2 linked regions of the Haloactinomyces albus genome follow. The main gene of each other region encodes a partner of the protein of the gene in region 2 in a complex. Links are inferred from orthologs where the notes say so. Each region holds a gene or a part of one and is shown on either strand. Other genes may lie near its edges.

Region 1 (6,106 bases), 460 kb from region 2 along the record:
GTACGAAGGGTGCATCAGCCGATTGGCGAGCTCGCCGTCATTGGTGATCAGCAGCAGTCCCTCGGTGTTGACGTCGAGCCTGCCGACATGGAACAAGCGCCCCTGACGCTCGCGCAGATAATCGCCGATGCACGGCCGATCCTGGTCGTCGGACATCGAGCACAGGATGCCCCTGGGCTTGTTCAGCAGCAGGTGGGTCGCCTCCCGGTTGGTCACCACCCGGGTCCCGTCCACGTGAATCACGGCGGTCTCCGGATCGACCCGCTTGCCCATCCCGGTGACCATGTCACCGTCAACTTCGACCCGTCCCTCGGAGATCATCTGCTCAGCCGCACGCCGCGAGGCCACCCCTGCCTGGGACAGCAACTTCTGCAGGCGCACCCCCTCCGCCTTGGCAGGCGAGCCGGTCGGGTCACGGTATTCAGACATCGTCGATCGCATCCACTTCGGGCAACAGGGGAGCCAATGGCGGCAGGTCCTGCAGCGAGGACAGCCCGAGCCGTTCCAGGAACAGCTCGGTCGTGCTGTACAGGATGCCGCCGGTTTCCGGGTCGGTTCCGGCCTCTTCGACGAGGCCGCGTGCCAACAGGGTACGGATAACGCCATCGACGTTGACACCGCGTACCGCCGCAACCCTGGACCGGGTCACCGGTTGCCGGTAGGCGATCACCGCGAGCGTCTCCAATGCCGCCCGGGTCAGTTTGGCACGCTGCCCATCGAGCAGGTAGCGCTCCACATAGGGTGCGTACGTCTCGCGGGTGTAGAAGCGCCAACCCTCCCCGACCTTCCGCAGATCGATTCCTCGCTCGTCCTCGGTATACCTGTCGGCCAGCCGCTGCAGAGCTGCCCCGACCCGCTCGACCGGCTGCTCCAGGGCCTCCGCGAGAAGCTTTTCACCAGCGGGAACGTCGACCACCAGCAGCAATGCCTCCAGCGCCGCATCCAGTGCCGCCTCCGCGGTGAGGTCCGGGGGCGCCTGCCCGGACACCGGTGCGGCCCGGCCGGAGTCGTCCCTCCCGATATCGGGGTCCGGGCCCTCGCCGGTTGCTTCCGAAGTCTGCGGGGTGACTTCCCCATCGGTCGCACCGTACTCGCTCACCCGTACTCCTCTTCCACATCACTGGCCCGGGCCGCCTCGGCGTCGGCACGTGCCTGCTGCAGATCACCGCCGACCCAGTGCACGACCAACTCGCCCAACGGATCCTCCTGTTCGAACAGCACCGCGGTTTCCCGATACAACTCCAGGAGAGCCAGGAACCTCGCCACGACCTCGAGAGAGTGTTCGCAGTCGCCGACCAACTCGGCGAAGTCTGCGACGCCCTTCTCCGCGAGAAGCACACGCAGCACCGCCGCATGCTCGCGAACCGAGATCCGATGCTGGTGCAGGTGCTCCAGCGAGACCGTCGCAGGCGGCTTCGGCCGAAACACGGCAGCGGCGACTTCGGCGAATCCCATCGGATCCACTCCCAGCACGACCTCCGGCAGCAATCCGGCGAAGCGGTCCTCCGGGGACACCGCCCGGGGATACCGGCGCAATGCTCCGGCTTCCAACTCGCGAAACAGCGCCGCCACCTGCTTGTAGGCACGGTACTGCAGCAACCGCGCGAACAGCAGATCCCGCGCCTCCAGCAGCGCGAGGTCCTCCTCGTCCTCCACCTCGGCGGCGGGCAGCAGCCGCGCTGCCTTGAGATCGAGCAATGTCGCCGCCACCACGAGAAACTCGGTGATCTCATCCAGTTCCGAGCTCTCGCCCAGTTCCTTGGTGTAGGCGATGAACTCGTCGGTGACCCGGTGTAGCGCCACTTCGGTCACATCGAGCCGGTGCTGCGAGATGAGCTGCAACAGCAGGTCGAAGGGACCTTCGAAATTGTCCAGCCGTACCGTGAAGCGACCCGAGGACGACAATTCCCGATCGGCGGGGGCCGGATCGGACGCCCCGTCCGGCGCAGGCGTCACCTCCGCGGCTTCCGCCTCCCTCACGTCATCTCTCCTGCAATTCAGGTCGATCCGTATGGATCGGTCATCGGGCGAGCACTTCACGGGCGAGCGTGCGATACGCCCGTGAACCGGCTGATCGCGGGGCCCAGCGCGTGATGGGCTCCCCGGCGACAGTGGTTTCCGGGAAACGCACGGTCCGGTTGATCACACTGTCGAACACGATGTCACCGAACGCCTCGACCACCCTGGCCATGACTTCTCTGGAATGCAGTGTACGCGGATCGAACATGGTCGCGAGAATCCCGCTGATCTCCAGTTTCGGGTTCAGACGCTCACGAACCTTCTCGATGGTGTCGATCAGCAGTGCCACGCCACGCAGACTGAAGAACTCGCACTCCAGCGGGATGATCACGCTGTCAGCCGCCGCGAGGGCGTTGACCGTGAGCAATCCCAGCGAGGGTTGGCAGTCCACCAGGACGTAGTCGTACTCCTTCATCGCCGGATGCAGCACGCGCCCCAGTGTCTGCTCCCGGCCGACCTCCGCGACGAGCTGCACCTCGGCGGCGGAGAGATCGATGTTGCTCGGCAACAGGTCCATTCCCTCGACCGTGGTCCGGCGCACCACGTCATCGAGGGTGACCGATCTCTCCATGATGACGTTGTAAATCGTTTGCTCGAGCTGGTGCGGCTGTACCCCGAGGCCGACCGAGAGTGCACCCTGCGGATCGAAATCCACCAGCAGCACCCGTCGGCCGTACTCCGCCAGTGCGGCACCGAGGTTGATCGTCGAGGTGGTCTTCCCGACACCGCCCTTCTGGTTGCACATGGCCAGCACTGCTGCGGGCCCGTGCTTGTCCAATATCGGCGGCTCGGGAATGCGCCGACGTGGCCTGCCAGTGGGGCCGACATCGTCGTACGAGGAGTCCGGGGATGTGTCGACGTCCTCGTCCGGCGCGCCGGGTTTGTCCGGGGCGATACTCAGGTCGACCGCGCCCCGGGACCGCCCGTCGGCGGAGGGCTGCGGTGTCGACATGACGATCCGACTCCTTGTCTACGGGTGGCGATAGGGCCTGGGACAGTCGCGCGCAGCCTAAGTGGCAGGCAATACCAGCGGCAACGCGCCTCGCCGACGTGTCGGAAATGTGCTGCCGGTGGTTCTTGCCACGATCCGCCCTCGACGGCAACGCTCGGAGGCAAGCGCCGCACGGACACCACCACCGCCCGGCGGTCACCCGTGCGCGCGCGGATGCGCCGTCGCGTACACCTCGCGCAACGTGTTCACCGTGACCAAGGTATACACCTGCGTCGTGGCCACCGACGCATGGCCGAGAAGCTCCTGCACGACCCGAACGTCGGCGCCGCCCTCCAGCAGGTGCGTGGCAAAGGAGTGACGCAGTACGTGCGGCGAGACCTCCGCCGTGATACCCGCCCGCTGTGCGGCGGATTTCAGCGCGTTCCAGGCGCTCTGCCGGGACAGCCGCGTCCCCCGGGAGTTCAGAAAGACGGCCGGGCTACCACGTCCACGTATCGCCAGGGTCGGTCGCGCCCGCACCAGGTAGGCGTCCAGGGCGTGCAGTGCGGGCTGGCCCACGGGCACCAGGCGTTGCCGTCCCCCTTTGCCATCCAACGAGACCGTGCGCTCCTCGGTGTTCACATCGTCGAGATCGAGCCCCACGGCTTCGGAGATTCGCGCACCGGATGAGTACAGCAGTTCCAGCAGCGCCCGTTCCCGGAGGTCGCGAACTCCCGCACCGCCACAGCTGTCCAGCAGGCGAAGCACCTGCTCCACCGGAAGAGCTTTGGGTAATCGCCGGGGCGGACTGGGCGGAGACACCTCGCGCGCAACATCGGAGTCGGTCAGCCCTTCGAGGTAGGCGAACCGGTGGAGCCCGCGTGCGGCCACCAGTGCCCGGGCTGCCGAAGACTGCGCCATCGGAGGGCGCCCTCTGCTGCCCTGCCGGAGTTCCGCCAGAAACGAGGCGACATGCTCCGCACTGACCTCCCGCAACGCGGAAATGCCCCCGCCAAGCAGGTAGTCGGCATAGCGGCGCAGGTCACGCGCATAGGAATCCAGGGTGCTGCGGGCTGTACCACGCTCGACCGCCAGGTGATCGAGGTAGCCGGTGATCACGACTCGCAACCCGTCGGGCAGGTTTTCGAATCCTTGCACCACTGGCCTCCTTCGACGCTCTTCGGCACGGCAGCATGCGCTTGCAGCCTAAAGATTCACGCACGGTCGCCGAAGCGGTGTCCGGACTCGCGAGACGGTCACCGCAGTGGATCGTCACACCTGTTTCCGACGCGCGGGAAAGCGCTGTGGCCGGTCGTACCACTGTGCCCGTGGTGCTCGGGATTGCGCACGCCCCTCGCCGACCGCCTGGGCAGCCAGCAGGCCGGACACGGTGGGAGCGTTGACGATCTCACCGTCGAACACCAGCCGCACGGCCGTACTCAGCGGCAGCCGTTCGAACACGAGATCGGCTTCCTCGTCCCCCGTCGCCAGGGGTCTGCCGACATCGGAGAGGCCCCGGGCCAGGAACACTCGCACGGCCTCATCGGTGAATCCCGGCGAGGAAGCGATATCGACCAGCACCGACCACTGCTCAGCGGCGAAACCGACCTCCTCGGCCAATTCACGTTGCGCGGTGTCCAACGGGTCCTCGTCCGCCACGTCCAACAGGCCCGCCGGAAGCTCCCACAGCCTGCGCCCGAGGGGGTAGCGGTACTGGTGGACCAGTACCACGCGACCCGCATCGTCGAGCGCAACGACGGCCACCGCCCCAGGGTGCTCCACGACCTCTCTACTCGAGGTGGTGCCGCCGGGCATCCGGACCTCGTCCGCGCGTAGCGCGAAGATCCTGCCCACGTGGATATCAGCGCTGGATACGGTCGTGAACTCGTGTTGACCGTGGGTCCGGGTCACCCTGTCGTCATCGGCGTTTCCGCTCGCATGCACAGCCCCATTCGATCACACACTCCCGGCCGGGGCATGCATGTTCGACGGAAGCTCGACAGGAAGTCGTTCGGCCGCGCGGTAATCCAGCGCCGCCCGGACGAACGCCGCGAACAGCGGATGCGGCCGGGTCGGCCTACTGGTCAGCTCCGGATGCGCCTGGGTTCCGACGAAGAACGGGTGATCCTCGCGGGCCAGTTCGAGGAACTCGACCAGGCGGTCATCGGGCGAGGTCCCGGAGAACACGAGCCCCGCCTTGGCCAGGCGGTCCCGGTATTCGTTGTTCACCTCATAGCGGTGGCGATGACGTTCGGCTGTCTCCGAGGTCCCGTACGCCTCTGCCACGATCGAACCATCCTGCAGGCTGGCCGGGTACGAGCCCAGCCGCATGGTGCCCCCCATGTCGCGGTGACCGGAGACAACGTCGTGCTGGTCGGCCATGGTGCTGATCACCGGATGTTGGCAGGGCTCCTCGAACTCGGTGGAGTTCGCCCGCTCCAGACCCGCCAGGTTGCGCGCTGCTTCGATCACCATGCATTGCAGCCCCAGGCACAACCCCAGCAGCGGGATACCGTGTGTCCGGGCGTAGTGGGTGGCCCCCACCTTGCCCTCGATACCTCGAACCCCGAAGCCACCGGGGATCAGAACACCGTCCATCCCGGCAAGCGCGTGTGCCGCACCCGCCGCGGTCTCACACGTGTCCGAAGGCACCCACTGAAGCTCCACCTTCGCATAGTGGGCGAATCCTCCGGCGCGAAGAGCCTCGGTCACCGACAGGTAGGCGTCGGGCAGATCGACGTACTTGCCGACCAGCGCGATCCGCACTCGCTCGGTGGGCTGGTGCACCCGCTCGAGCAGGTCTCCCCAGACCGACCAGTCCACGTCGCGGAACGGCAGACCGAGCCGGCGCACGAGGTAGGCGTCGAGTCCCTCCGCGTGCAGCACGCGCGGGATGTCGTAGATCGACGGTGCGTCCGGGCACGCGACCACACCATCGGAGTCGACATCGCACATCAACGCGATCTTGCTCTTGAGGTCCTCGGGAAGCTCCCGGTCGGCGCGACACACCAGAGCATCCGGTTGGATACCGATGTTGCGCAGCTCCTTGACCGAGTGCTGGGTCGGCTTCGTCTTCAGCTCTCCCGAGGGGGCCAGGAAGGGCACCAGGGACACGTGCAGGAAGAAGCAGTTGTCCCGCCCGACATCGTGCCGGAC
Region 2 (7,318 bases):
CATCGCCACCGAGCACGCAGGCAGGATTTTCGACCGTTTCTATCGGGTGGCCGACGGACGTGGGAGGGCCACCGGTGGTACGGGGTTGGGGCTGGCTATCGCGGCGGCTGTCGTGGGGGCGCACGGCGGCCGGATCGAATTGTTCAGCGCCACCGGAGAGGGCACGGTGTTCCGGGTGCTGTTGCCGTTGACGTGAGACCACCGAAAATCGACACAGCCCCGGTCGGTCGCGTGCACCGCTCGGTATCCTCGAACCGATGCGCGGAGAACCGGTGGTCCATGGTGGCGGGCTCCTCGGTCTGGTCGAGCGTGCCCGCGTGCTGGCTTCCTGCGGACAGCGACGGATCCTCGGAATCGCCGGTGCTCCCGGTGCCGGCAAGGGGACGGTCGCCGGGAAGGTGCTGGACGAACTCGGTGCTTCGGCCGTGCTGGTACCGATGGACGGATTTCATCTCGCGGAGAGGCAACTGCACCGGCTCGGCAGGCAGCACCGCAAGGGAGCGCCGGACACCTTTGACGTGGCGGGCTACCTCGCCTTGCTACGGCGTCTCCGGGAGCCGGACGCCGAGGTGGTGTACGCACCGGAGTTCCACCGCGAGTTCGAGGAGTCGTTCGCGGGGGCGATCGCCGTGCCACCGGAGATACCGCTGGTGATCACCGAAGGAAACTACCTGCTGCTCGACAGCGACCCGTGGTCGCAGGTGCGGGATCTGCTGGACGAGGCGTGGTTCCTCGCGCCGGACGAGGACAGCCGCCTCGACCGGCTCATCGCCCGCCATGTTCACCACGGCAAGTCTCCCGGGCAGGCGCGGGAGTGGGTGCAGCGCAGCGACGAGAGCAACGCCGCGCTCGTCGCCCCCACCCGAGCACGCGCCGACGTTCTCGTCCGTGGCGACCCGGCATAGCGGCACGCCCGCAAAGCCTCACCGCTGATCGAGCTCGGCGCGGACATCGTCGGGAATGCGACCGGTGTGGTCGATCGGAGTCCACGGTTCGGTGCGGATCCACTGTGAGCCGCATCCGCGGCAGGCCAGCAACGGAAGGCCGTCGAGCTCCGCGGGCGTGCGGTGCCAGGAACACAACGACCGGCAGGCATGAGCGGCCGGCTCGCTCATCGGGTAGGCAGATCCTTGGAATCTTTTTTCTCCGATGATGTTTCCGGAGCCGGAGGATCGGTGGTCGTGGTGGTGCCGGTCGTGGTGGTGCCGGTCGTAGTTGTTGTGGTGGTGCCGGTCGTGGTGGTGCCGGTCGTAGTTGTTGTGGTGGTGCCGGTCGTAGTCGTATCCGTGGTGGTTGGAGTTGGTGCAGGAGGCTCAGATCTCGGTGGCTTCGGTGCCCCGGGCGGTTGCGGGTTGCCCGGAGCAGGAGTCGGCGACCTGTGTCCGTCGTGATTCGTTTCCCGCGCGTCCTCGTCACCGGAGCTTCGGGTAATCGAGGAGAACCAGGTCATCCCACGAGTTCGTGCCGAGGTCGGGGACACGGGTGCGAAACGTCCGGTCGAAGCCGGGGCCGAGCTCGTGGTGCTGCGGGCGACCACGTTCGGATCGACCATGATGTTCGGCGTGGCGGTGCTGTGCCGGACAGCGGGCAGGGCCATCGCGGCGATCGTGGCGAATCCGGTGGCGACCACCATGCCTGCGCCTGCGAGGACGACCAGGCGCTTCGGCCGGGCGTCGGGATCTTCGTACTGCATCGCGTCCATCGGTGTCCCACTCGTGTGAGCCTGTGTTGCAGGATCCGGGATTTCGGGCGGGCACCCGCGGTAGGCACGAGGTGCTCGCGACGGCCGTCTTCGGTGTTGGGAGGTGTCGCGTTCGCAATACGGTAGCGATCAGGTGACTCCCGAGTGTGCGGGGGCGGTCCTTCGCAGTGCGGCGGGTTGATTCGCCCCGCCCGATGTCGATCTTGCCTCGATGAACGACATGTGAGCTGACCAGGACAGAGGATCAAGTCGGTTATCCGGCATCATGTCGGATGTGACGGATACGGAATCGATTCGACTGACCGCCTGGGTACACGGCCGCGTACAGGGCGTGGGGTTCCGATGGTGGACCCGTGCGCGGGCACTTGAACTGGGGTTGATCGGCAGCGCCACCAACCTGCCCGCCAACAGGGTCGAGATCGTCGCCGAAGGTCCTCGTGCTGCCTGTGAACAGCTTCTCGATACTCTGCGTTCGGATGCGGCACCGGGCGAAGTGGAGTATGTCGCAGAGCAGTGGTCGCAACCGAAAGGCGACCTGTCCGGGTTCGTGGAGCGGTGAGCAGCGGATACCTTCCGGCGCTCCGTGCGGTTGCGCGAAGATGCGAGCACGGTCACCGGTAGGCTTTGCCGCACGGTGTGCTCACCGTGCGCAGTCCTCGCCTCGCGGGAAGGTCCTTGAGAAGCCGTGCACTTGAAGAGCCTCACCCTCAAAGGGTTCAAGTCCTTCGTCTCGGCCACCACCCTGCGCTTCGAGCCGGGTATCACCTGCGTGGTCGGACCGAACGGTTCGGGCAAGTCCAACGTGCTCGACGCGCTGACCTGGGTGATGGGGGAGCAGGGTGCCAAGGCACTGCGCGGCGGCAAGATGGAGGACGTCATCTTCGCGGGCACCTCCGGGCGGGCACCGCTGGGCCGTGCCGAGGTCACGCTGACCATCGACAACGCCGATGGCGCGCTGCCGATCGACTACACCGAGGTCTCCATCACCCGGCGGATGTTCCGGGACGGTGCCAGCGAGTACGAACTCAACGGAAGTTCGTGCAGGCTGCGGGATGTACAGGAGCTGCTGTCGGACTCCGGTATCGGCCGTGAGATGCACGTCATCGTGGGTCAGGGCCAGCTCGCAGGCATCCTGCAGGCCAAGCCGGAGGAGCACCGCAAGCTCATCGAAGAGGCCGCAGGCGTGCTCAAGCACCGCAAGCGCAAGGAAAAGGCGCTGCGCAAGCTCGATGCGATGCAGGCGAACCTCACCCGCCTGACCGACCTGACCAGCGAACTCCGCAGGCAGCTCAAACCGCTCGGCAAGCAGGCCGAGATCGCGCGGAAGGCCCAGTCGGTGCAGGCCGAGCTTCGGGACGCCCGGCTGCGCCTGATCGCCGATGATCTGGTGACGGCCCGTGCCGAACTTGCCCGCGACGAGGCCGATCAGGAGGCCGCGCGTGCCCGGCGCACCGAGGTCGAGCGTGCTCTGCAGTACGCCCAGTCGGAAGAGAAGACCCTGCAGGAACAGGTGTCCGCCGATGCCCCGAGACTGGCTCGCGCGCAGGACACCTGGTACCGGCTCTCGGCGCTCGAGGAACGCTTGAACGGCACGCTGCGTCTGGCCGCCGAGCGGCACAAGCACCTGACGGCGCAGCACGAGGAACAACGCAGCGGCCGTGATCCCGATGATCTGGAGCGCGAGGCCGAGGAGGTGGCCGAGCGCGAGGCCACGTTCCAGGACGAGGCGCAGCATGCCCGGGACACCCTTGCCGACGTGGTGCAGCGACGTTCCGACCTGGAGTCGGCGTTGCAGGAGGCGGAGCGTGCGCACATGGCGGCGGTCCGGGCCATCGCGGACCGCAGGGAGGGTGTGGCTCGCCTGTCGGGGCAGGTCGAATCCACCCGCAGCAAGGTCGGTGCGACGGCGGACGAGATCGAGCGGCTGTCCGCATCACTGACCGAGGCGAGCGAGCGCGCCGAGGTCGCTCAACGGGCCTATGACGACGCCGAAGCGGAAAACGGCGGCCAGGATTCCGAGGACGCCGGCATCGAGGAGCGTCATACGAATGCGGGACAGGCACGGGACGCGGCGCAGGCGCGGGTGGAAGAACTCGTACGGGCCGAGCGTGCCACCGAACAGGAGATCGCCTCCTGGAAAGCCAGAGTCCAAGCTCTGTCAATGGGTCTGCACCGTAAGGACGGTGCCGGTGCGCTGATGGCGGCCGGTGAGCGGATTCCGGGGTTGCTCGGTTCCGTGGCTTCGCTGCTCACGGTGGAATCGGGTGCCGAGGCGGCGCTGGCGGCTGCTCTCGGAACGGTGGCCGATGCCGTCGCCGTCAGCGGCGTCGACGATGCCGTTTCCGCGCTGGAAGTACTCAAAACCGATGATGCGGGCCGCTCCGGTGTGCTGGTGGGGGAGCCCACTGTGGTGACCGATCGGAAACAGTGGCCGGAACTGGGCGGAAACGCTCGCTGGGCGGTCGACCTCGTGACCGCGCCGGAAGCACTGCGCCCGGCCGTGGCAGGTGCCCTGGACCGGATGGCGGTCGTCGACGGGTTGCCGGACGCTGCCGAGCTGGTGCGGCGTCATCCGGAAGTGCGGGCCGTGACCGCGGACGGAGACGTGCTCGGCGGACACTGGGCCATGGGCGGTTCCGATACCACCGGTGGCGGACAAAGCACCATCGAGGTTCAAGCGGCCGTGGACGAGGCCGAGCAGGAACTTGCTGCCGCCCAGCGGCGTCTGGAGCAGCATTCGGCGGCGCTGGAGGGCGCCCGTGCCGAGGAGCAGGCTCGCGAGGACGAGGTGCGTGCCGCACAGGAGCAGATCAACGAGGCCAAGGTCCGTGCGGCGCGGAGCTCGGAACGCCTGTCCAGCCTCGAGCGGGCAGCCCGTTCGGCTGCGGGTGAGGTCGAGCGCTTGCAGCAGCAGCGTGACAAGGTGGAGCGGTCCCGCGCGGAGGCACTGACCAAGCTCGCCGAACTGGAGGAACGGCTGGAAGTCGTCCAGTCGGAACAGGACGAGCAGGAAGAGCCCGACACGGCCGAGCGCGATCGGCTCGGCGAGGAGCTGACGGCGGTCCGGCAGGAGGAGATGGACGCCCGCCTCGGTGTGCGTACTGCGGAGGAACGGGCCCGCGCCGTGCAGGGCAAAGCCGATCAACTGCGCCGCGCCGCGCACCACGAGCGCGAGGTCCGGGCACGTGCCGAAGCCGCGCGCAAGGCGAGGGAGCACGGTGCACGGGTGGCGAGCACCGTCATCGCCGGCTGTGAGACCGCGCTGGAACGCATCGCGAATTCGCTCCGGGCGGCGACCGAGGAACGCGACACCGCGCAGGCTCAGCAGACCGAGCATGAGCAGTCCCTCAACGCGGTGCGTAACCGAGTGCGGGAGTTGTCGGGCGAGCTGGAAAAACTCACCGACGCGGTGCATCGTGACGAGGTCGTGCGCGCCGAGCAGCGACTCCGCATCGAGCAACTCGAATCCAAGATCATCGAGGATTTCGGGGTCGGGCTCGACGACCTGCTCGAGGAGTACGGGCCGACCGTGCCGGTGCCGCCGAGCCCGGCGGAGATGGCCGAGTACGAGGCCGCCAAGGAGCGCGGTGACCAGGTCGGTGAGCCGCCCTCGGTGCCCTACGATCGCGATACTCAGCAGCGGCGGGCCGAACGTGCGGAGAAGGATCTCGCCTCGCTGGGCAAGGTGAATCCCCTCGCTCTGGAGGAGTACGCCGCTCTCGAGGAGCGCTATAAGTACCTGTCCAACCAGCTCGAGGATCTGAAGGCCACCCGCCGGGACCTGCTTGATGTGGTCAAGGAGGTCGACGAGAAGATCCTGGAGGTTTTCTCCGCTGCCTACGAGGATGTGGCCGCCGAGTTCCAGAAGGTCTTCTCGGTGTTGTTTCCCGGCGGCGAGGGACGCCTCGTGCTCACCGATCCGGACGACATGCTCACCACCGGGGTCGAGGTCGAGGCCCGTCCGCCGGGCAAGAAGGTCAAGCGGTTGTCGCTGCTGTCCGGCGGGGAGAAGTCGCTGACAGCGGTGGCGATGCTGGTGGCGATCTTCCGGGCGCGCCCGTCCCCGTTCTATGTGCTCGACGAGGTCGAGGCCGCGCTGGATGACACCAATCTGCGGCGACTGATCGGTCTGCTCGACCAGCTCCGGCAGACTTCCCAGTTGCTCATCATCACGCACCAGAAGCCCACGATGGAGATCGCCGACGCGCTGTACGGCGTGAGCATGCGTGGCGATGGCATCACCACGGTGATCTCACAGCGTCTCGGTTCGTCCGAGGGGGACGACTCCGGCGCGGAGACGGTCGAGGGGCCGGTGGGCATGGCAGCAGGAACGGAGCAGTCCGATTCCGCGTAGTGCCGGACGGAATGGTTCCCGAAGCCGATGGTGCGATTGCGCGCCCGTTCCGACATCGCTCCCGATCCCGGTGTCCTGCTTTCCGGATATATCGGCCAGGAGGGATTCCGGGCTGCTCTAATATGATCATCGATCTTCAGCGTGAACCCCGATCCGTACTCAGCTCAGGAGGCGCATTCGATGACCAATCCGCACGGGCCACCGGGACCGCAGCAGTATCCGCAGCCCGGGGCACCGGTCCCCGCCCCGCAGGGGCCTCCGCAGGGGCCTCCGCAGGGCGGTTATCCGCCTCAGGGGCCACCCGTTCAGCAGGGCCCCGGCGCGGCAGGAGCGATGGGTCAGCAGATGGCACCGCCGCCACCGGGGATGGGCCGGATCGTGCTGGACACCTCGTATATGCCGCTGGCATTCCTTCTGGCGCTGTTCAAACCCGGGATCACGGTCAACGGGCAGCCATACCCCGTCGCTCGATGGGGACAGAACGTTCTCGACCTCCCGCCGGGTCGGCACCAGATCCAGGTGCACGTGAACTACCTGTGGAAATTCGGCCATGCCCAGGCCTTCGTGCCGGTCGATCCCGGCAGGCAGGTCGACGTTTACTACCGTTCGCCCGCCGTTGCTTTCGGCGAGGGGGCGATCGGGCCTGTCCCGCAGTCCACGCCGAACATGGCGCTCACCATCGTGCTGATGGTCGCGTCGGTGTCCTTCGGATTCCTGTCGGTCATTCTGAGCCTGACGATCTGAGCTCCGAGGTGCAGAGCACCATGCGCGCATCCGCCGTTCGGACCAAGGGCATGCTGTAGGTCATCCGATCGGGTAAACGCGAACATCTCGGTCGTGGTGTTGGTGAATTGTTCCACTGGGGCCGTTCGGTCCGGGACGTACGGGTCCGCTCGGATCGGCACCATTCGAGGTGCGACGATGGATGTGTGTCCACCACAAACGTGATCTTGATCATCGTTGTTGCCTTGGTAGTGCTGGCGATCCTCGTGGTCGCCGGGTTCCTGCTGAACCGCCGCAGACGGATCAGTCTGAGCCGGCGTGACGAGCGAGCCGATCAAGGCGGCGCCGTCCGGGAGGGCGGTTATCGCACCGACAGCGGGATCAGCCTGTCCAGTGGCGGCACCGGTACGGCAGCTCCGCCGGAGCATCCGGCCGGCGACCGAACCGAGCAGGGACAGCCCGGTGTCGGTGATGATGCCGCTGTCCCCCGGGACAGCGAACGACGCGGCATTGTCGATGTTTCGCTTCCGGAGCGGTCC

Evidence for each region.
Region 1: the proteins of smc (region 2) and JOF55_RS02340 are in contact, whole or in part, in a crystal structure (PDB 3ZGX), measured with the Bacillus subtilis proteins. The link is inferred for Haloactinomyces albus from one-to-one orthologs.

Annotation. Positions count from the first base shown.
Region 1 is NZ_JAVDXW010000001.1:500,148-506,253, forward strand. What follows is about bases 1-2,963. They hold JOF55_RS02340 (segregation and condensation protein A), read right to left. Parts: upstream 1,906-2,963; coding sequence 1,096-1,905; downstream 1-1,095. Other genes in these bases: JOF55_RS02330 (pseudouridine synthase), read right to left, coding at 1-429; scpB (SMC-Scp complex subunit ScpB), read right to left, coding at 422-1,021; JOF55_RS02345 (ParA family protein), read right to left, coding at 2,021-2,963. Outside these bases: more of JOF55_RS02345, read right to left, coding at 2,964-2,971; site-specific tyrosine recombinase XerD, read right to left, coding at 3,167-4,108; JOF55_RS02355 (NUDIX domain-containing protein), read right to left, coding at 4,223-4,894; pyrG (CTP synthase), read right to left, coding at 4,907-6,106. UniProt on the Bacillus subtilis protein: Participates in chromosomal partition during cell division. May act via the formation of a condensin-like complex containing Smc and ScpB that pull DNA away from mid-cell into both cell halves.
Region 2 is NZ_JAVDXW010000001.1:960,708-968,025, reverse strand. What follows is about bases 2,082-6,256. They hold smc (chromosome segregation protein SMC), read left to right. Parts: upstream 2,082-2,387; coding sequence 2,388-6,056; downstream 6,057-6,256. Other genes in these bases: JOF55_RS04470 (hypothetical protein), read left to right, coding at 6,237-6,256; JOF55_RS04480 (acylphosphatase), read left to right, coding at 2,082-2,261. In the rest of the region: JOF55_RS04500 (sensor histidine kinase), read left to right, coding at 1-196; JOF55_RS04495 (nucleoside/nucleotide kinase family protein), read left to right, coding at 258-905; JOF55_RS04490 (hypothetical protein), read right to left, coding at 924-1,115; JOF55_RS04485 (hypothetical protein), read right to left, coding at 1,112-1,702; more of JOF55_RS04480, read left to right, coding at 1,968-2,081; more of JOF55_RS04470, read left to right, coding at 6,257-6,800; signal recognition particle-docking protein FtsY, read left to right, coding at 6,986-7,318. UniProt on the Bacillus subtilis protein: Required for chromosome condensation and partitioning.